2 regions of the Peribacillus sp. NPDC096447 genome follow, and region 1 is predicted to be linked to the other one. Evidence: a T-box and tRNA genes for the amino acid it is inferred to sense, from the RefSeq annotation. Region 1 holds a T-box; the other holds one or more tRNA genes.
The links. A T-box is a leader RNA that pairs with one kind of tRNA and senses whether it is charged. The one in region 1 lies ahead of serS (serine--tRNA ligase), so its partner is inferred to be a tRNA-Ser.
Positions count from the first base shown of each region.

Region 2: it encodes a tRNA-Ser, which carries the amino acid that the T-box ahead of serS (serine--tRNA ligase) is inferred to sense. The anticodon was not compared.

Region 1 covers NZ_JBIWEV010000019.1:7,430-12,729, reverse strand. Annotated here, with positions in the region: gene ACIQZD_RS25940 (YaaC family protein) at 1-762, opposite strand, end outside; gene guaB (IMP dehydrogenase) at 874-2,337, shown strand; gene ACIQZD_RS25930 (D-alanyl-D-alanine carboxypeptidase family protein) at 2,511-3,830, shown strand; T-box leader at 3,900-4,125, shown strand; gene serS (serine--tRNA ligase) at 4,189-5,300, shown strand, end outside.
Region 2 covers NZ_JBIWEV010000007.1:191,454-208,483, forward strand. Annotated here, with positions in the region: gene yidD (membrane protein insertion efficiency factor YidD) at 1-3, shown strand, start outside; gene ACIQZD_RS22580 (metal ABC transporter solute-binding protein, Zn/Mn family) at 124-1,164, shown strand; gene ACIQZD_RS22585 (DctP family TRAP transporter solute-binding subunit) at 1,217-2,281, opposite strand; gene ACIQZD_RS22590 (ATP-binding protein) at 2,422-4,032, shown strand; gene ACIQZD_RS22595 (response regulator) at 4,025-4,720, shown strand; gene ACIQZD_RS22600 (hypothetical protein) at 4,768-4,917, opposite strand; gene menC (o-succinylbenzoate synthase) at 5,358-6,461, opposite strand; gene ACIQZD_RS22610 (o-succinylbenzoate--CoA ligase) at 6,458-7,939, opposite strand; gene menB (1,4-dihydroxy-2-naphthoyl-CoA synthase) at 8,026-8,838, opposite strand; gene menH (2-succinyl-6-hydroxy-2,4-cyclohexadiene-1-carboxylate synthase) at 8,846-9,667, opposite strand; gene menD (2-succinyl-5-enolpyruvyl-6-hydroxy-3-cyclohexene-1-carboxylic-acid synthase) at 9,664-11,415, opposite strand; gene ACIQZD_RS22630 (isochorismate synthase) at 11,408-12,817, opposite strand; gene ACIQZD_RS22635 (1,4-dihydroxy-2-naphthoate polyprenyltransferase) at 13,117-14,037, shown strand; gene ACIQZD_RS22640 (TraR/DksA C4-type zinc finger protein) at 14,184-14,933, shown strand; tRNA gene ACIQZD_RS22645 (tRNA-Glu) at 14,975-15,046, opposite strand; tRNA gene ACIQZD_RS22650 (tRNA-Ser) at 15,050-15,140, opposite strand; tRNA gene ACIQZD_RS22655 (tRNA-Asn) at 15,142-15,216, opposite strand; tRNA gene ACIQZD_RS22660 (tRNA-Ile) at 15,229-15,305, opposite strand; tRNA gene ACIQZD_RS22665 (tRNA-Gly) at 15,311-15,384, opposite strand; tRNA gene ACIQZD_RS22670 (tRNA-His) at 15,389-15,464, opposite strand; tRNA gene ACIQZD_RS22675 (tRNA-Phe) at 15,481-15,556, opposite strand; tRNA gene ACIQZD_RS22680 (tRNA-Asp) at 15,580-15,655, opposite strand; tRNA gene ACIQZD_RS22685 (tRNA-Met) at 15,662-15,735, opposite strand; tRNA gene ACIQZD_RS22690 (tRNA-Ser) at 15,839-15,931, opposite strand; tRNA gene ACIQZD_RS22695 (tRNA-Ile) at 15,952-16,028, opposite strand; tRNA gene ACIQZD_RS22700 (tRNA-Met) at 16,039-16,115, opposite strand; tRNA gene ACIQZD_RS22705 (tRNA-Ala) at 16,144-16,219, opposite strand; tRNA gene ACIQZD_RS22710 (tRNA-Pro) at 16,237-16,313, opposite strand; tRNA gene ACIQZD_RS22715 (tRNA-Arg) at 16,325-16,401, opposite strand; tRNA gene ACIQZD_RS22720 (tRNA-Leu) at 16,411-16,499, opposite strand; tRNA gene ACIQZD_RS22725 (tRNA-Gly) at 16,512-16,586, opposite strand; tRNA gene ACIQZD_RS22730 (tRNA-Leu) at 16,595-16,676, opposite strand; tRNA gene ACIQZD_RS22735 (tRNA-Lys) at 16,685-16,760, opposite strand; tRNA gene ACIQZD_RS22740 (tRNA-Thr) at 16,781-16,856, opposite strand; tRNA gene ACIQZD_RS22745 (tRNA-Val) at 16,867-16,942, opposite strand; partial or broken rRNA gene rrf (5S ribosomal RNA) at 16,954-17,030, opposite strand, start outside.

The DNA.
Region 1 (5,300 bases):
AAAAGCTGACGAATCTTTATTTAGTGATAGCATGAACTGTCCTTCTGCAAAATTATACCGTATTGGGGAAGTTGCATTATGATTAGGGACGCCATCTGTTTTTAAATGCAGTGTCCCAGGAGCTTCTGAAATACTGTAAACTTGATTCGTTTTAGCTTTCAAAAATTCTTCCAACCGACTGCTGGACATTTGAAAGCTATCCAATACCGTTGATGGTAATTGAAAGCCATTCGAAGACGGTAACATGGCGACGAAATTTTTCTTTGAAACCGACCATGTAAAATTTTGCATGTCTGGGATTTCCTTCACTAATGTTCCCATGGAAAACTTTTCACCTTCCAGATGCTTGATATGAAATAACTTCTCGGCAATGCAGGTGAAAAGTCCATTCTTTTGCGTTTTCACTTCGTCCTTTAAAAATTCATATTGTTGTTTTTTCTTTTTTCTCGTTGTTACCCCATGGGCAAGCATCGAAGTTGATTCCGGATAGTTAGGGTCAATCGTGAGCAGACAAGCCTTTAACAATTGAGCGAATCCATAAAATGTAAGTATTGGTTGTATGGAAAGTGGTGCAATGGCAGCCTGATTATAATAAGTTTTAGCGTGTTCAAGATGGTAAATAAATGGATAACAATTATCGTAACTTTTTATTTCCGCTTCTGCTATTTTTTCGTGCATGTAACATTTTTGTAAAAAAAGTTGTGAGGAAGATGCGGAAAAAAAAGGTGTATATATATCGAAATTATCATTGTTTTCAGGCATTGCAGCTATCCTCCGAATTAATAGAATAATCAAACTTTTATTTCTCTTCTTGACAGTAGTATGTCCTATTGATAACCTACAAATAATATTTTTAAGCAGGAGGGGAAAATAATGTGGGAAAATAAATTTGCAAAAGAAGGTTTAACCTTTGATGATGTCCTATTAATTCCAGCGAAATCAGAGGTTTTGCCGAAAGATGTTAACCTTCAAGTCAACTTAGCTGAAAACTTAAGGCTCAACCTTCCTATCATCAGCGCAGGAATGGATACCGTGACAGAAGCTGAGATGGCAATCGCCATGGCTCGTCAAGGCGGATTGGGTATCATTCATAAAAATATGTCCATTGAAGCACAAGCTGAACTGGTGGATAAAGTAAAACGTTCAGAAAGCGGTGTAATTACCGATCCATTTTTCTTAACGCCGGATCACCAAGTATTCGATGCAGAGCATTTAATGGGTAAATATCGCATTTCAGGTGTTCCTGTAGTCAACAATATAGAGGATCAAAAACTTGTGGGTATCATTACAAACCGTGATTTGCGATTTATTTCCGATTTTTCCTTGAAGATTTCCAGTGTCATGACTGTAGAGAATCTGGTCACAGCGCCAGTGGGAACTAACTTGGAACAAGCAGAGAAGATCCTTCAAAAATACAAAATTGAAAAGCTTCCCCTTGTGGATGATAATGGAGTTCTTAAAGGACTTATTACGATCAAGGATATCGAGAAAGTCATCGAGTTCCCGAATTCGGCGAAAGATAAGCAAGGAAGATTACTTGCAGGTGCTGCAGTCGGCGTGACCAAGGATACAATGAAGCGTGTCGAAATGCTGGTTAAGTCCCATGTCGATGCAATTGTACTTGATACTGCTCACGGTCATTCAGAAGGCGTCCTTGAAATGGTTAAGGAAATCCGCGGGACATATCCTGAATTGACGATCATTGCCGGTAATGTGGCAACAGCTGAAGGTACGAAAGCATTGATTGAAGCGGGAGCTGATGTAGTGAAAGTGGGAATCGGACCAGGGTCAATCTGTACGACAAGGGTTGTAGCTGGTGTAGGTGTTCCGCAAATCACGGCAGTCTTCGATTGTGCGACAGAAGCAAGGAAACATGGTAAAACGATCATCGCTGATGGCGGAATCAAATACTCTGGTGATATCGTTAAAGCCCTAGCTGCAGGCGGACATGCAGTAATGCTTGGCAGTATGCTTGCCGGTGTAACTGAAAGCCCGGGCGAAACGGAAATTTTCCAAGGCCGCCGTTTTAAAGTGTATCGGGGTATGGGCTCTGTTGCTGCAATGGAAAAGGGATCTAAGGATCGTTACTTCCAAGAAGATAACAAGAAATTCGTACCAGAAGGCATCGAAGGCCGCCTTCCATATAAAGGACCTTTATCAGATACCATTTTCCAGCTGATTGGCGGCATTCGTTCAGGTATGGGATATTGCGGTACAGCCACATTGGAAGAGTTGAGGGAAAACTCTCAATTTGTCAAAATGACTGGTGCCGGATTAAGGGAAAGCCATCCTCATGATGTCCAAATTACAAAAGAAGCACCGAACTACTCAATGTAATGAATTTAACATATAATCGTCATTAAAATTTATTGTTAAAATAGACAGAGTCTGCGATTACTCTGTCTATTTTTTTTATTTTTTCTGTGATAAACTAGACAAGGTGTCAAGGGAATTACATAAAGTTTCTTCTTTGTTATAGAGATTAGCTTAAAAGTTGGAGGTATTGGAAATTGAAAAAAATCAGCAAGATGACCCTCATTTTCACTTTTGTTTTTGTTCTTGTTATGTCGCAATTTGCCTATCAACCGGGGGAAGCTGTTGCTGAATCTGATAATTTGGGTTTAAAAGCAGAGGCAGCCATCATCATTGATGGTGAAACAGGACAAATCGTGTATGAAAAAAATGCCGATAAAGTATTAGGGATTGCATCCATGTCTAAAATGATGACAGAGTACATCATAATGGAGTCAATTGAAAATGGGAAAATCAGTTGGGATCAAAAAGTTAAAATAAATAAATACGTACATGACCTTTCAAAAGCACCCAATTTGTCGAATGTTGGGTTAACGGAAGGTGAAGATTATACAGTTAAGGAACTATATCAAGCTATGGCCGTCTATTCCGGAAATGCGGCAACAGTAGCTTTAGCACAGCTAGTTTCCGGAAGTGAAAAGAGCTTCGTTAAGTTAATGAACGAAAAAGCGAAGGAATTAGGCTTGAAAAACCATAAATTCGTTAATGCCAGCGGCTTGAATAACGGCGATTTATTAGGGCAGTTTCCTTCAGGTGATGAAGATGATGAAAATATCATGACAGCAAAAGATACTGCACTTCTTGCTTATCGTTTAATAAATGATTATCCGGAAGTGTTGAAAATCGCCAGCATCCCTAAATTGAAGTTCCGTGATGGAAAAGAATATCCGAACTTCAACTGGATGCTGCCTGGCCTGATATTTGAATATAAAGGCGTAGATGGACTAAAAACGGGATCTACTGACTTTGCCGGATATGGACACACAGGGACGGTTATCCAGGACGGTCAGCGCTATATCACGGTGGTCATGAAGTCCACTAATAAAAACGAACGTTTTGCGGATAGCACTAAGCTTATGAACTATGCTTATGCAACCTTTAAAAAGGAAAAAGTCCTTCCTGCCAACTACCAGGTGAAAGGGAAAGAAACACTTTCAGTAGTGAAAGGCAAGGAAAAAAACGTTAAGATTCAATCTGAAAAAGCGGTCGAGCTACTTGTTGAAAATGGTGAGAAAGACAACTATAAAACAGATTTAGTGATCGATAAAAACAAATTGAATGATGATGGTAAGCTGACTGCACCAATCAAAAAAGGTGAAAAGCTAGGTTACATCACAGTCACTCCTAAAAAAGGTGAAGATTACGGGTACATCAACGGAGATCAGGTTAAGGTTAACGTCGTAGCTGCTGAATCTGTTGAAAAGGCAAACTGGTTCGTACTATCAATGCGAGCGGTTGGCGGATTCTTTGGTGACGTATGGAGCAGTGTAGCTTCCACTGTTAAAGGCTGGTTTTAAGTTTCACGTATAAAACGGTTGCGTAATGTATAAAATTATAGTACATTATGGAAAACAATCTGATTATATAAGAAAGCAATGACAGGAAATAGTAACAAGTATTTCTTTCTATAGAGAGCCGATGGCTGGTGGAAATCGGTGTGAGAGTTTTGTGAATCCCTCCTGGAGCAGAGTATGGAAAGCCTTTTGGGTCAGTAAGTACTTTCGGTTAAAAGCCGTTATCGTGATAAGTGGTAGGCGTTTTTAGATAGGCCTTCAACTAGGGTGGCAACGCGGGTTAACTCTCGTCCCTTCTTCAGGGGACGGGAGTTTTTTGCGTTCTTTGATAAAATATCAAAATATTAAGGAGGAACTGAAAATGTTGGATTTGAAATATGTAAGAAATAATTTTGAAGAAGTGAAGCGTGTATTGCAATTTAGAGGGGAAGATTTGACCGATTTAGGTAAATTCGAGGAACTGGATGTAAAGCGTCGGGCTTTGATTGCTGATACGGAAAAGTTGAAAAGCCAAAGAAATGAAGTTTCACAGCAAGTGGCCGTATTGAAACGGGAAAAAAAAGATGCAGATCAGCTGATTGTCCAAATGCGTGAAGTTGGTGACCGTATCAAAGGATTCGATGATGAACTTCGTGAAGTGGAAGCCCAGTTAGAAACATTACTTCTTTCCATTCCGAACATTCCGCATGAAAGTGTGCCTGTTGGTGAGACGGAAGACGATAATGTCGAAATCCGTAAATGGGGAGAGTTACCGGAATTCAAGTTTGAACCGAAACCACACTGGGATGTAGCCGGAGATCTAGGCATCCTGGATTTTGAACGGGCAGCAAAAGTGACCGGCAGCCGATTTGTATTTTATAGGGGTCTTGGTGCTCGATTAGAACGTGCATTAATCAGCTTTATGTTAGACCTTCATGTTGAGGAACATGGATATGAAGAAATGCTGCCACCATATATGGTTAATCGTGCAAGCATGACTGGCACAGGTCAATTGCCAAAATTCGAAGAGGATGCTTTCCGTATTGAAAGTGATGATTACTTCTTGATTCCTACAGCTGAAGTCCCGGTGACAAACTTCCATCGTGATGAAATCATGAGCATGGATGATCTGCCGATAAGCTATGCGGCATATAGTGCTTCATTCCGTTCAGAGGCAGGATCTGCAGGTCGTGATACCCGCGGGTTAATTCGTCAGCACCAGTTCAATAAAGTTGAACTAGTGAAGTTCGTGAAGCCGGAAGATTCTTATGCAGAATTGGAAAATCTCACGGGTCATGCCGAGAAGGTCCTTCAATTGCTAGGACTTCCATACCGAGTGCTGAGCATGTGTACGGGAGACCTTGGCTTCACTGCTGCTAAAAAGTATGATATCGAGGTTTGGATCCCGAGTTATGGGACGTACCGCGAAATTTCTTCTTGCAGTAACTTTGAAGCATTCCAGGCTAGACGGGCCAATATCCGCTTCAGACGTGA
Region 2 (17,030 bases), on a different contig from region 1:
TAGAAAAAAACCTTGCTTTCTTTTGCAATCTTTTGTATCATACAGAAGTCAAATCGTAATCATTTCGTTTTTACCCATAAAATTCAAATCGTAATCAATACGAATTATAAAGGAGCATTTCATATGAAAATTCGAGCATTGCTCTCGCTTTTCCTTGTTACTGCGGTATTTCTGTCAGCCTGCGGCAACTCGAAGGGAGAATCGAGTAAAGAAGAAACCAAGGATGCCTTGGATATATATACGACGGTTTACCCTTTACAATACTTCACTGAGGCCATTGGCGGGGAGTACGTAAACGTCGAGACGGTTTATCCTCCCGGAACGGATGAACACTCATTCGAACCCTCTCAAAAAGATATTGTAAAAATGGCTGAGTCAGACCTGTTTTTCTATATTGGCTATAATCTTGAAGGCTTTGTAACCAAGGCTGAACCAATTCTAAGTAAAGAAGGCGTCAGTACAGTTGCGGTGGGCGAAACGGTTCATCTAGATGAAGATGAGCATGCAAATGAAGACGAGCATGCAAATGAAGACGAACACGCGAATGAAGACGAACATGCAAATGAAGACGAACATGCAAATGAAGACGAACATGCAAATGAAGACGAACATGCAAATGAAGAAGACGGTCATGATCATGGAGGAGTTAATCCCCATTTGTGGTTAGATCCAATCTATTCCATTGACATGGCTAAAACCATCAAGGATGAATTAACGAAAAAAATGCCGGAACAGGAAGAATATTTCAACCGCCAATTCAATGAGCTTTCCGAAAAGCTTGAGGCTCTTGATGAAAAATTTGCGACGACGATCGAATCGGGCCGTACCAATAAGGTCATCGTTTCCCATTCTGCATATGGTTATTGGGAGGAACGCTACGGATTGGAACAAATTGGCGTCACAGGACTAACGTCATCAAACGAACCTTCTCAAAAGGAACTGGGGAAAATCGTAACCATGGCTGAAGAAGAAGACTTGAACTACGTCATCTTTGAACAGAATATCAGTTCTAAACTAACTGAGATCATCCAAAAGGAAATGGGAGCGAAATCACTTGAGCTCCATAACCTTTCAGTGTTGACGGATAAAGATATCGAAGCCGGCGAAGATTACTTCAGTTTAATGGAAAAGAACATCAAGACACTGCAAACTGCATTGCAATAGAAAAAAGGAGCAGGCCCTTTGGGTCCGCTCCTTTTTTGTCCCCATCATATAGTTATTCCTTTAAATGCTTCTCACGGATCTTTTTCATTTTCGTCATCAATTCGGTTCCAATCGTTGATTCGAAATCCGGATAAATGACAGTCATCTCATTCATCCATTCTTTCTTTTCTTCATCTGACAGTGTATAGATGTCGATATTCGATTTTTGCTGGATTTCCCGAAGCTGTTCCTGATTCAATTCATTTGATTTGATCCATAGCCATTTCGTTGTATCATCCATCGCCCTTTGGATTTGCTGCTGAATATCCAACGGGAGTTTGTTCCAAAACGGCTTGTTTATCATGACGACATAACCTAAATAACCGTGATCACTGATCGTTAAATAATTTTGCACCTCATATATTTTCTTGGAATAAATATTCGAAATCGTATTTTCCTGGCTGTCCGTTTCTTTAATTTCAAGGCTTTTATATGTTTCATTAAACTGCAGCTCAGCAGTTGTCGCCCCAAAATGCTTGAATTGAGTTTCCAGGACTGCACTTGGCATGATTCTAAAATTCTTTCCTGCAAAATCACTTGGATGCCGTATCGGTTTACTGCTTGTGATCTGTTTATAGTTATTCGACCAAAATGCGAGTCCCTCGATATCGATGGTATTCAGCTGCTTTAGCAGCTCTTCCCCCACTTCCCCATTCAACGCTTCCTGCAAGGCAGCGTCCGTTGGAAAAACGTAAGGGAGGTCCAATAGCATCCATTTCTTTGATATGCTCGTAATTTTAGATGTAGTCGGTGCAATCATCTGCACCTTGTTTTCTTGTAATGCTTCGATTTCTTCATGATCACTATATAATGACTGATTAGGATAAACTTCAATTTTGACACGATGATCTGTATATTCATCGACTAGTTGGGCAAATCGGTTCGCAGCTAGCCCTTTAGGTGTATTTTCGGCAACGACATGACTGAACTTAATCACGATTTGATCCTTCATCCCGACCTGCTCCTCATCCTTCGGCAAATTGAAACCGAAGCTTGTAAAGAACGATTGAAACGATATATACACGGCTATCAACAGCCCCAAGCCAATTAATAAGAAGTACCCCCATAATGCACGCATACCGACAACTCCTCACCGCTCACTTCACATTATCACTATTCTATCACAGCTTTTTGCTGTCGTAATACAATGCGCGAAAAATAGCGAAAAGTGATAGAAATTCTGTTACTATAAAGTATAGAAGTAATGGAGGAAAAACAATGGATAAATCCTTTCATATGCCCATTCAAATTAAAATCACCCTGCTATCATTCGTAATCGTCGCTTTTTCGATACTAATAGGCGGGATTTTTATATTCGGAAATATCGTTTCGGTCAGGGAAGATGAAATCGGCAAACGATCCATGATCACTGCCCATACCATTGCCGAACTGCCTGAAGTACAAAAATTGGTCCGTGAGCCCGAAGGATGGACGCAGCTCAATCCGATTATTGAAAACTTAAGGAAAATCCATCAAGCGGATTATATAGTTGTACTGAACAATCAGCATATACGCTATTCCCACCCCGTGTTCAGCCAATTGGGAACCCCATCGGAAAGCAGCGACGAAAGCGCTGCGTTCGCTGAACACGAATACCTTTCAAAGGCTGCTGGCGAACTAGGCATTTCCATCCGCGCATTTGTACCGATCCTTGATAGAGATAGAGAGCAAATCGGCGTCGTACTGGTTGGGAATATCTTGCCTACCATACCGGAATTAATCAAGGACCTGAAAGGCGAAATCGCGATTATCCTGGTCCTTACACTTCTATTCGGGGTATGCGGCTCATGGCTCATGGCAAAAAGGATAAAAAAAGAGACCTTCCAACTTGAACCCCATGAAATTTCACGGATGTTGGTTGAAAGGACTGCCGCTTTCAATGCCATGCATGAAGGGGTCATCGCCATAGATAATAATCAGACTATCACGATTTTCAATGAAAAGGCTAAGCAAATTTTCAATATCAACGGTGCGGTCATAGGCAAGAATATCAATGATATTATACACGATACACGTCTCCCGGAAGTGCTTGACCGGACATCTCCCATCTTTAATCAGGAGATCTCCGTTCAAAACAGGAATATTGTAAGCAACCGGGTACCGATAAAGATTGCGGATAAAACGATCGGTGCGGTGGCCATTTTCCAGGATCGTACCGATGTGACGAAGCTAGCTGAAGAGTTGACTAGTGTCAAAGCATTCGTTGAAGCTCTGCGCGTTCAAAACCATGAACATATGAACAAACTTCATACGATAGCAGGATTGATCCAGCTAGGCAATCTTGACGAAGCGCTGCATTACATTTTTCAGATCACGGAAGAACAAGAGGAATTGACCAGGTTTTTAACGAAGCACATTCACGATGATAATTTAGTGGGGCTGATATTAAGTAAGATCTCCTTGGGTAGGGAACTCGGAATCGAGCTCATCATGGACAAGCACACGAAATTGGACCGCTTCCCCGCTGATTTGGATCATCACGATTTTGTTTTGATAATCGGAAACCTGATCGAAAACTCATTCGCCGCGCTAAAGCATTGTTCAGAGGAAACAAAACAGGTTTATCTATCCATCTACCAGGATGAACATCATTGTCAAATCGTGCTTGAGGATAATGGGCCCGGCATTCCCGAGGACATTCATAAAGATATATTCGAGTATGGTTTTACAACAAAAGGTGCGGAAGGATCAGGAATTGGTCTTTATCTAATAGACCAAATTGTAAAAAAAGCGAACGGCGAAATGAAATTCACGACACGCCCTGACGAAGGAACAAGCTTTTTTCTTTCTTTTCCGATGCACGATATAGAGGAGAACCAAAATGACTAACGAAATTCGTGTACTTTTAATTGAAGACGACCCAATGGTCCAAGAGGTCAACAAACAGTTCATCGAGCGCCTGCCTGCCTTTAAAGTCGTTGATACAGCTTCAAATGGGCTTGAAGGTCTGGAAAAAATCAGGCATTCTAAACCCGACCTTGTCATTTTGGACATCTTCATGCCATCTTTAAACGGGGTTGATACACTTTATCAAATCAGAAAAGAGCAAATGGATGTGGATGTCATCATCATTTCAGCGGCAAATGATCAGAAAACGATTCGAAAAATGATACAGAACGGGGCTTTTGACTATTTAATCAAGCCATTTAAATTCGATAGGCTAAAACATACGCTGGAGCAATACTTTGCTTTTCGGATGGAGGTTGAACCTGACCATCAAATTTCTCAAAATCAGCTCGACCGAATCCTCTTTCAAAATAAAACACATTCTGAAGCGAGTCCGAAATATGATGTTCCCAAAGGATTGAATGGCGCGACTCTTAAGCAAGTGACGAAGTTCATAAAGACCCAGCCTGGGTCACTATCTGCAGAAGAAGTGGCTGATGGGATTGGAATCGCCAGAGTTACAGCAAGGCGCTATCTTGAATACTTGCATGGCGAAGAAGTCCTTCAGCTTGACGTACAATATGGCAGCATAGGCCGTCCAGTAAATAGATACCGGCTTAAAAAACCTTAAAACGCATGGGGACCGGCTCGAAACGGTTCCCTTTTTACTTTTAATCTTTACGCACCTGTCTTCCGGTCATATAGGCCCCACTTTCTCTTCAAAAGAAACAGCTCACACTCTTCCAATGCCGTCACTTCTTTAATGACATAGTCCGCCATGCCCCTTCTTAGTAGAATCTCCGCAATAAGGTACGGTTTTTTCTTCATACACTCTCCCCTCCCTTTCCCTTGGTTGCCATTCTTTTAATTTCATTATACAAAATAATCCAATAAAGAAAAAATAGACAAAGCCCCATTTTCTGAAAAAAATTATGATCTTTCCGGCCAGTTAAAAAAGTTCCTGGTTGATTTCAGTCATTCGTTCCCTTTCCGCCGACTGTCTGCCAAGCCTCATCAAATCAAGCATCTAGCGTCATCTTGGCTAGCTGGCAGAATTGTCGCAAATTTCTGCAGCTTAGCAAGAGTTTTAACAGGAAAAACAATGAACTGATTTGTTAGTATCCTATTAAAATCATTTTCAAAAAGGGTGGGGTTTCCGTCCAAGAAAATACTAATTGGGTGAGGTACATAGGCAAGGGGAGTGAGTGGAGTTAAAGGATTATCAATATTTGTAAAAAGAGGTGGGCAATGCACCTCCTTTGATGTTTTCACTTGTACAACTTACTATATGTAGTCAATTCCTTTAGCCGCTTTTCATTGATGGCAAAACCGATTCCAGCTTTATCGGGAACTTGGATCATGCCGTTTTCGACAAGTACTTCAGGATATATTATATCTTCATCCCAATAACGGGATGAAGATGATATATCCCCGGGAATCGTGAATCCTTTTAATGTGGCAAGAGCGATATTATGTGCACGTGAAATGCCAAATTCAATCATACCGCCGCACCAAACTGGCACATCATTTCCCAGGCATAGATCATGGATTCTTACAGCTTCCATCCAGCCGCCGACTTTAGCCATCTTAATGGTGATCACCCCACAGCTCTGGAGCGACAGCGCACTTTTGGCATCATGAAATGAATTTATGCTTTCATCAAGGCAAATAGGTGTCTGCAGCTGTTTCTGCAAAAATGAATGTTCCACAATATCGTCATGTCCCAGCGGCTGTTCAATCATCATCAGCTTAAACTCATCAAGCTTCTGAAGGTGTGTGATGTCATCAAGAGTGTACGCTGAATTGGCATCTGCCATGAGCGGGATATGAGGATAGGCCCGACGGATTTCCGCTAAAAACTCCAGATCAATTTGAGGATTGATTTTTATTTTATAACGCTGATAACCAGATCCGGAAAAATCCTCGATCTGGCGCATCGCATCTTCAATATCATTGGATGCAACGACTACACCAGCGGCCACTTCACTTCGTTCGCCGCCAAACAGCCGTCCGAGGTAGACTCCTTTCTGCTTCGCATATAAATCGAGGATTGCCTGCTCTAAAGCTGACTTCGCCATCGCATTCCGCCGGATTCCGCTCCATAAGTTCGGCAGCTCATCAGGATGCTTGATCTGACTGGCCAATGTCAACGGGATTAAGAAGTCATCCAAAATATGAAAGCATGTTTTGATCGTTTCCTCTGTATACCAAGGACTTGTAAAAGGGACAGCTTCACCGTATCCAATCAACCCATCCTTATCCATGGCTTCGACAATTATCACTTCCCGCTCGCTTACCGTTTCGAGATGCGTCTTGAATGGCCGTTTTAAAGGGGCCTTAATGAGCTTTAGGGAAATGGAGGATAACTTCATTGCCCTTCCCCCATTTCCTTCTTCAGTTCCCGTCTCAGAAGCTTGCTTGCGCCATTACGGGGAAGCTCCTTACAAAAAATCACGTTCCGGGGAATCTTATAGGATGCTAAATATCCCCTGCAATATTCCAGCAGTTCGCTCTCATCAAGCTCTGCACCTTGATGCAAGACGACAAAAGCAAGCGGGACCTGTCCCCACTTTTCATCGTCAGTCCCCGTCACTCCCGCTTCGAAAACATCAGGATGCATACTGAGGACGTTTTCAATCTCCGCCGGATAGACATTTTCACCGCCGGATATGATTAAATCCGAACGTCGGTCAAGCACATATAAAAAGCCTTCCTCATCAAGATAACCAAGATCCCCGGTATAAAGCCATCCATCGGTAATCGCCTGCTGTGTAGCGTCCATTCGATTAAAATAACCTTTCGTGACATTCGGACCTGAAACCACGATTTCACCCACTGCACCCGGTTCACACATAGTGCCGTCCTTCTCTATCCGTAACTGCGAAGGAAACAAAGGCTTCCCAGCTGATCCGATTTTTGACATGCTATATTCCGGTGCCAGCGTCACAATCTGTGAAGACGTTTCGGTCATCCCATATGATTGATAGACGGGAATCCCTTTCTCCTTACAGGCTTCAAGTAAATGGACGGGTGCAGGGCCGCCGCCCAACAGGAAACAGCGAAAGGTTTTTGGATAGCTTGTTCCTTTCAAATCCTGAACCATCCTATTCAGCATCGCCGTCACGACCGAAATGATCGTCACGCCATTTTCCTGAATGCTCCGGTTCGCTTCCCGTTCATCGAATCGTTCCGCCAAAACGACTTTCATGCCATAAATCACATTTTTCATCAGAATGGATAAACCGCTAATATGAAAGATCGGAACCGCACAATACCAAGAATCCTCCTCATGCAATCCAAGGTTCAGAACCGACCCTACTGCACTCCACCAATGGTTGCCGAATGTTTGGATCACACCCTTTGGATTTCCTGTCGTACCTGATGTATACATGATCGTAGCGGTATCCTCAAGGTAAAACTCTTGAAGTATTTCCGCCGTGCCTTCATCCGGCAATTCTTCCATTAAATGAAGGTTCAATTCCGGGAGAATCTCACCAATATCAGAAAGTTTGTCGGAGAAGGCACCTTCTGAAACCAAATAGGCAGTCCCACTATCCTCGATCTGCCAGGACAGCTCTTTTGCCGTTAACTTATTATTCAGCATCACAATCTTCACACCGAGATAAAATAGTGCATGGATAACGACAACACCATCAATATGATTACGGAGCAAAACCGCGCATGAATCGCCAGCGCCCAGACCAATGCTTGCCAGCTTACCAGCCATCTTCTCCGATAATGTATGCAGTTCAAGAAAGCTATACGTATTACCTTCAAACTCTATTGCCGGGCGATCTGGTGAAAGATGCGCCCGATTTTTCAGCCAGTTTGGCAACTTTTCTTCTGCCATTGCTGCTTACCCTCTTCCATTTTGATATAGAAAACAGCCCGGCGATTATCCGCCAAGCTGTCAGTCTCATCGATTCACACGTTTCATTAAGGGAAACGAGGGAATTGCCCAAAGTCCGGAGTGCGCTTTTCTTTGAATGCATCGCGGCCTTCTTTTGCTTCTTCTGTTGTATAGTATAAAAGTGTAGCGTCACCAGCCAATTGTTGAAGACCTGCAAGGCCATCCGTATCAGCGTTCATTGCCGCTTTCAAGAAACGAAGTGCAGTAGGGCTCTTCTCAAGCATTTCTTCACACCATTTAACCGTTTCCGCTTCTAATTGGTCTAATGGTACGACTGTGTTGACCAATCCCATATCCAATGCTTCCTGTGCATTGTATTGACGGCATAGGTACCAGATTTCACGCGCCTTTTTATGACCCACGATACGTGCAAGGTAGCCAGAACCATAACCAGCATCAAAGCTTCCTACATTCGGTCCAGTTTGTCCGAAAATTGCATTGTCAGCAGCAATCGTCAAGTCACATACCACGTTCAAGACATTACCGCCACCAATTGCATATCCTGCAACCATGGCTACGACTGGTTTTGGAATTACGCGAATCAAACGTTGCAAATCAAGAACATTTAGACGCGGAATGTTATCTTCACCCACATATCCACCATTTCCGCGTACTTTTTGGTCCCCGCCTGAACAGAATGCTTTGCCGCCTACACCTGTTAAAATAATGACACCAATGCTGGAATCATCACGCGCCCTTGCAAATGCATCAATCATTTCAGCAGTCGTTTTTGGCGTGAATGCATTATGTACATGTGGTCGATTGATGGACACTTTCGCAATCCCGTTATATTTTTCATACAAAATTTCATCATACTCACGTATTGTTTCCCATTGAATCGTCACCTTAATTCCTCCTTTTATTTCGCTTTAAAAACTCACTTATTATTTTACCAAACTTTTCTCCAACTTCCACATGAATAGCATGTCCCGCATCATTTATTATTTTCCATTCGGCCCGCTTCAACTTTTTTTTCATCGAGTCCGCAATTCGACAAAACTTCCGGTCAAGCTCACCGGTTACAAGGAGCACAGGGAAATCAAGGGTTTGCAGTTGTTCCCAGTATGAAGCCTGATTGCCGGTCCCCATACCAAGAAGGCTATTGGAAAGGCCGGCAGGGTCATTTGCCAACCGCTGCTCCCGAATGGCTGACCTGGTTTTGGCCGACAACCGTTTTTGACTTTCAAACAGAGGGATGTTTTCCCATTGATCCACAAACGCTTCCATGCCATTTTCAAGAATCCTTTCGGCAAGCTTCCGATCATTTCCCCTTCGGATTTCACGTTCCCCTTCTGTTAAAAGGCCCGGTGAAGCGCTCTCCAATATCAATGTATCAACATAGTCAGGAAACAAACAGGCAAATCCCAATCCGAGCCTTCCGCCCATCGAGTATCCAAGGATATGGGCTTTCGGGAAATGCAACACATCCAAAATATACTTGATATCCTCAGCGACACGCTCGATTTTATACCTTCGATGATCGGCTGGTGACGCAGACATGCCATGACCGATGATGTCGACCATGATTAACGTATACCTGTCACTCAGTAGCGGAATGAGGAATTTCCATGTATCCCGATTTCCCGTAAATCCATGTAAAAGTACAAGAGGATCTCCATTTCCCGTTATTTCAACAGCATAATTGACATCCTTGCTGACAATATTCATGATATTTCCCTGTCTAACACCATTTTTATTTCCTGGGAAACAAAGCTCCACAAATTTCGATGCTTTTGTAAATTGGACTCTCTTTCTGTCGGAACTTCAATGATTTTGAGTCCTTGAATTTCGAATGACTCTGTAAATACCTTCTCTAACTCATCCCAATTTTGCACCTTGTTGTATTTACCGCCATAAAGCTCGGCAGTATGGGAAAAATCAAGCCCATGAGGCGTTCCGAATAGCGTTTCGAAATGTTCCCTCTCATTCGCCTGCGGCAAGAAGGAGAAAATGCCGCCGCCATCATTATTAACCAGCAATATCGTGATATTTTGTTTTTGAAGTTTTGCCGCAAGCAAGCCATTCATATCATGGAAAAAGCTTAAATCCCCGATTGCCAGCACTGTATTTTTTGATACCGTGCTTACGCCAAGCGCAGTGGAAACGACACCATCGATGCCATTCGCCCCGCGATTTGCAAAGGTTTTGATTCCTTTTCCATTATTCAAAAAGAAAGTATCCAAATCACGTATGGGCATACTATTCCCGACAAACAACGTCGATTCCAATGGCATCATATCAGCAAGCAGGGCGAACAGCTTGCCTTCGCTTAACTCCGCTTCATCCCTGACGGAGGCTAAGGCATCCTTCGTCGCTCCGTTGACGGTTTGCCATAAGCGAAGCCATTCATCATCATGGGAGGAAGAAATACTTTCAGCAATTCGCAGACAAAAATCTTTCTCTTCGCTGTAAATCATATTCGTTGCCAATCCGGCTGGTTCGCGCCAGCCTGCTCCGCCATCGACGACCAAAGTGATTGCCTGTTTTTGTTTTTTCATGAATAACAATAACGGTTTAGAAACAGGCATTGCCCCGAATCGCAAGATCACTTCCGGCCTGAAAGCCGCTTTTGCCGTTTCATCGCGTAGAAACGTATCGTAAGAATCAATAATTACGGCTTTGTCATGACTTCCGCTCCTTAGCTGTGAAAGGGGATCAGCCAGTACCGGAAAGGCAAGTTTTTCCGCTAATGCGACGATGGCTTCCTTCATCTCTGGATGAGGTAATTCGCCACATACAATCATACCTTGCTTAGCTTGTGACAATGTAGTTGCAACAGCTTCTATTTGTGATGATGACAGTGACAGTTCTCCACTGTCAATCAACACTGCAGGCGTCATTTTATTTTGCCTGCACTCCTTTGCTTTCTCCAGGTCCGGAATCAATGGTTCTCGAAGCGGGAAATTCAAATGTACAGGCCCTGCAGGCTCAGCTGCAGCTGTTGCCACTGCCCTTGCACCGACCGTTCTGGCATACCGCATCATCCCATCCGTGCTTTCAGGAAGTGCCATTTCGACAAACCATTTTACATGTCTCCCGTAAAGGTGCATCTGATCGATCGCCTGCGGGGCTCCGACATCACGCAATTCATGCGGGCGGTCAGCGGTAAGTACAATAAGCGGCACTCTTGAATAGAAAGCCTCAATGACGGCTGGGTAATAGTTTGCAGCGGCTGTACCTGACGTACAAAGAAGTCCGACAGGTTCTTTTAGGGCCTTAGCCAAACCAAGGGCAAAAAAAGCAGCCGAACGCTCATCCACATTAATATGAATTTCGATATCAGGATGTTCCACCAGCAACAAAGCCAGGGGTGTGGATCGTGAACCAGGGCTCACCACCACATGCTTCACCTCATTTTGTGCCAGCTCATCGACAAATGAAGCAGCATACGCTGTCAATGCATCTCGGTCATTCATTAAGATTTCCTCCTAAAGCACTTAACATCGGATTGAATTTAATCCCCGTTTCCCGGTATTCACTTTCGGGAGTCGAATCTTCCACTACTCCGCATCCGGCAAAGAGTGAGGCCTCATTGTTCTGTATTAGTGCAGAACGTATCCCTACAGCGAATTCCCCGTTTCCATACGTATCCACCCAGCCTAAAGGACCCGCATAAAAGCCACGTTCCAGACCTTCCATTTCCCGAATTCGGACAACCGCCTTTTCTTTGGGAAGTCCGCCCATAGCAGGGGTTGGGTGGAGATTCTCGACAAATTCAAAAATCGTGACACCTTCCTTTGATATACCGCGGACCGGTGTGTACAAATGCTGGATATGACGGTTTTTCATAAGTGTCGGTCCGGCCGGGACCATCACCTTTTCGCATACTGAATCAAAGGCATTGGATATCATCGACACGACATATTGATGCTCTTGTAAATTCTTTTGGTCATGAAGCAATTCTTCACCAAGACAAACATCTTCCTGCTCATCTTTCCCTCGTCCCATCGATCCAGCAAGACAGGTAGAAAAAACTTCATTTCCCTGTTTCTTAATCAAACGTTCAGGGGTGGCACCAACAAAACAGTCACCTCCAGCTTCCAAACTGAAAATATAACTCAATGGCTGCTCAGCAATCAATTGTTCAAGTACTTTCCCTGAATCGATGGAACGTTCAAAACCAAGTCGAAGCTCCCTTGCCAAAACGATTTTGTCGAGATCTGTCGTCTTGATTTCCTGAACAGCCTCTGCGACCGTCCGCTTCCATTCCTCAGGTTCGACTTCCCTCTGCATAACCAGGGAATTTGCACCCAATCCATTGCCATCCAAGCTTTTGAAAAGGAAAGCTTCCCGTTCATTTATCATATCTATGAAGAGTTTTTCTGAATCATCAGGCGAACAAAGTAAGTTTGTCGTTAAGTAAGCTTGTTTCCCCACTATTGACAGCATGAAGGCAGGTATATAAAAAAGGTTGTCCCCGAACTGATTCCAAAGGAGCGTACTGTCAGTTTCATAATCAAAAGAAAAGCCCCCAAACAGTAAAGGACCTGTCGCTTCTATATCGGTCACTCCTGTTTTGACAGCATTATTCTGCAGTTTGATCCAGCTCTTTTCGACTTCTCTATAACGTTCGGCATTCGATGCCGCTTTGAGTTTCTTAACATTGCCTAAACCGGTGATGGTTATTTCCTTTGCAGGGTCCTCCCAGAAAAAGCGTTCACCCGCGTACCGTTCTCTTCCAGCTTGATAAAATGAAAGGGGGTTGTTGCATTTAATCTTCTTAATATGACTGAATAGAACTTGATCATTCAAGTCCTTCGCCTTTTGTATAGCTGAAGCCAGTCCCTGAAACTGTTCAGTTTCCTCTGAGATAGCCAAAAAAATCCCCCCAAATGTACATTTTAAAAGCTTTTTAACCTATTTAAAGATACACCTCCCTTGAACCTCATGTCAATAAAACGCCCCTTTACCGAACGATTCTTTCCTGTTCTTTTCCTTATTATATGAATCTTAGCGAATGTAGAGAAATACCCTGGATTTTGGAAATGGATCATCCAGGAATTCCAATTATCACCCTTACCCACTTTTCCTGCATTTATTAGGATAACCTTTTGTGCAACATTTCAATATTTGTTATAATTTCGAGAGAACCAATAATGATTTTGAGGAGAGAAATAATGCAAACAGAATACGACGGACTTCCCCTTAAACGGACCTGGAAGATTTGGTGGGAGTTAATTCGTCCACATACACTAACCGCAGCTTTTGTCCCAGTCTTACTTGGAACTGTGATTGCACTTTTGGAAGATGGAGTGAATTGGTTACTATTCGCTGCCATGATGATTGCCAGTATCCTGATTCAAGCTGCTACCAATTTATTCAATGAATACTATGATTTCAAGAGAGGCTTGGATACGGAGGAATCCGTAGGCATCGGCGGCGGGATCGTCCGTCATGGGATGACCCCCAAACTAATCATGAGCTTGGCCCTTGGCATGTATGCCATCGCCTTGATAATTGGGATCTATATCTGTGCCGCATCATCTTGGTGGCTTGCTGCAGTAGGACTGGTTTGCATGCTTGTCGGCTATCTTTATACAGGCGGTCCCCTTCCCATTTCATATACACCATTCGGGGAACTTTTTTCTGGATTGTTCATGGGCTTTTTGATAATCCTGATCGCCTTTTTCATTCAAACCGGTGATGTTTCTTCAACAGCCATCTTAATAGCCATTCCAAGTGGGATTTTGGTCGGGCTGATCAACTTATCCAATAACCTGCGTGACCATGATGGAGATAAGGCTCACGGGCGCAAAACGATGCCTGTAGTGATGGGCAGGAAAAACGCCCTGACATTCATGGCAATCATGTTCGCCTTCTCTTATCTATGGCTTGTTGGGCTAGTCCTTACCGGAAGCGTAACGGCGTGGATTCTCCTTGCCTTCCTTAGCATACCGAAGGCCATGGCCGCAATCAAAGGCTTCGTAGGCAAAACGCAGCCGATCACGATGGTCCCGGCAATGAAAGCCACGGCCCAAACGAACACCTTCTTTGGCTTACTCATGGCCATTGGATTATTCATCAGCTATCTTATCTAATCTCCGAGGACTGAGCTCATCCACTCAGTCCTTTTTTCTATCTTCCGTTCCATATTGTTTTCCTATACTCCGATTCGGGTAATAGATAATACAATCATCTTACCAATATAAAATGATATTTGGACTTTAGAAGGAGTGAATAGGAGATGGCAACGAAACAACAAACGCAAAAATTAAAAAAGGAACTGCTTCAAGAAAAAAATGAGTTAAGTAGTAGAATTCAAAATGACGAACAATCCGTTCTGGATAAAAGCCAGACGGAATCCGTAGGGGAATTATCATCCTATGATAATCATCCTGCTGACCTAGGAACCGAATTATTCGAGATGGAACGGAATCAAGCACTCGATGAGCATGCACAATCAGAAATGGAGAAAATCGACGAAGCATTGAAAGCAATGGAAGAAGGTTCGTATGGCCATTGTAAAACCTGCAATGGGGAAATCCCCATCGAGAGGCTTGAAGCGATCCCAAGCACCCTCTACTGTGTCGAACATGCCCCGGAACGGTCACTTTCACAAGACCGGCCAGTGGAGGAGGAAATACTGATTCCATCCAAGGGTGATCATTTTGAAAATCGTCATGGAATCGAAATGGTGGATAAAGAAGATAGCTTTGGGGAAGTTGCGAAATTCGGTACATCCGAAACGCCATCTGATTACACCGGCGATCATGACAATTATAATGATCTATATAAAACTGAGGATGAAACGAATGGATTTCCTGAAGACTATGAAGGATTTGCCGCAAATGATATAGAAGGGAAAAATAGAGTGGATATACCAAACAAAAAGCAAAAGGAATATGAAGATACACTGGAAGAAGCAAATATCGAATCCAATCTAGGAGACATTCCCTTTAAACAAAAAGATAGTTATATAAATGAAAAGAAATGAAAAAAAGAAGCATACATGAATGTATGCTTCCTTTTTTGTTATGACCCGTACGGGATTCGAACCCGTGTTACCGCCGTGAAAGGGCGGTGTCTTAACCGCTTGACCAACGGGCCAACTGGCGGAGAAGGAGGGATTTGAACCCTCGCGCCGCTCGCGCGACCTACACCCTTAGCAGGGGCGCCTCTTCAGCCTCTTGAGTACTTCCCCATGGCTCCGCAGGTAGGACTCGAACCTACGACCGTTCGGTTAACAGCCGAATGCTCTACCACTGAGCTACTGCGGAACAATATGAATATGGTGGGCCTAAATGGACTCGAACCATCGACCTCACGCTTATCAGGCGTGCGCTCTAACCAGCTGAGCTATAGGCCCATATTTGGAGCGGGTGAAGGGAATCGAACCCTCATCATCAGCTTGGAAGGCTGAGGTTTTACCACTAAACTACACCCGCGAAATGGGGCGACTGATGGGAATCGAACCCACGAATGCCTGAACCACAATCAGGTGCGTTAACCACTTCGCCACAACCGCCGTAATATGAAAGATATGGTGGCTCAGGACGGAATCGAACCGCCGACACAAGGATTTTCAGTCCTTTGCTCTACCGACTGAGCTACTGAGCCACATTTGTATTAAATTTAAAAAATGGCGGTCCCGACGGGAATCGAACCCGCGATCTCCTGCGTGACAGGCAGGCATGTTAACCGCTACACCACGGGACCTAATAATTGCGGGGACAGGATTTGAACCTGCGACCTTCGGGTTATGAGCCCGACGAGCTACCGGACTGCTCCACCCCGCGACGGTAATAATGAAACGATTTGCATCAAGTTTTCGTGTATATTGTTCCATCCGCATCCTTTATGTAAGGCTGTTTCAAAACAACTTGCTGCTTTTTGAAAAAATGGAGGAGGTAGAGGGATTCGAACCCCCGCGGGATTTGACTCCCCTGTCGGTTTTCAAGACCGATCCCTTCAGCCGAACTTGGGTATACCTCCACGGCTTTAAAAAATGAATATGGTGGACCTTGTAGGACTCGAACCTACGACCGGACGGTTATGAGCCGTCTGCTCTAACCAGCTGAGCTAAAGGTCCTTATATTTATTGGTAGCGGCGGAGGGGATCGAACCCCCGACCTCACGGGTATGAACCGTACGCTCTAGCCAGCTGAGCTACACCGCCAATATAATATAAGTATCTGATTGAAAAATGGTGGAGCCTAGCGGGATCGAACCGCTGACCTCCTGCGTGCAAGGCAGGCGCTCTCCCAGCTGAGCTAAGGCCCCATTCATTAAAAATCACGTGGTCGGGAAGACAGGATTCGAACCTGCGACCCCTTGGTCCCAAACCAAGTGCTCTACCAAGCTGAGCTACTTCCCGCAATAAAAACATGGTGCGCCCGGCGGGAGTCGAACCTACAACCTTCTGATTCGTAGTCAGATGCTCTATCCAATTGAGCTACGGGCGCATATTATGATGGTGCCGAGGACCGGAATCGAACCGGTACGGTAGTCACCTACCGCAGGATTTTAAGTCCTGTGCGTCTGCCAGTTCCGCCACCCCGGCACATACGAAAAGTGGAGCGGAAGACGGGATTCGAACCCGCGACCCCAACCTTGGCAAGGTTGTATTCTACCACTGAACTACTTCCGCATGAAAGATGCGGGTGAAGGGACTTGAACCCCCACGCCTTGCGGCGCCAGATCCTAAGTCTGGTGCGTCTGCCAATTCCGCCACACCCGCATATAAAATGGTGAGCCATGAAGGATTCGAACCTTCGACCCTCTGATTAAAAGTCAGATGCTCTACCAACTGAGCTAATGGCTCGTGCTTGTACTATCTTAAAATGGTGCCGGCAAGAGGACTTGAACCCCCAACCTACTGATTACAAGTCAGTTGCTCTACCAGTTGAGCTACACCGGCAGGTGTAAAATGGTGGAGGATGACGGGATCGAACCGCCGACCCTCTGCTTGTAAGGCAGATGCTCTCCCAGCTGAGCTAATCCTCCATATAAAACCTGCTTGGCGACGTCCTACTCTCACAGGGGGAAACCCCCAACTACCATCGGCGCTGAAGAGCTTAACTGCCGTGTTCGG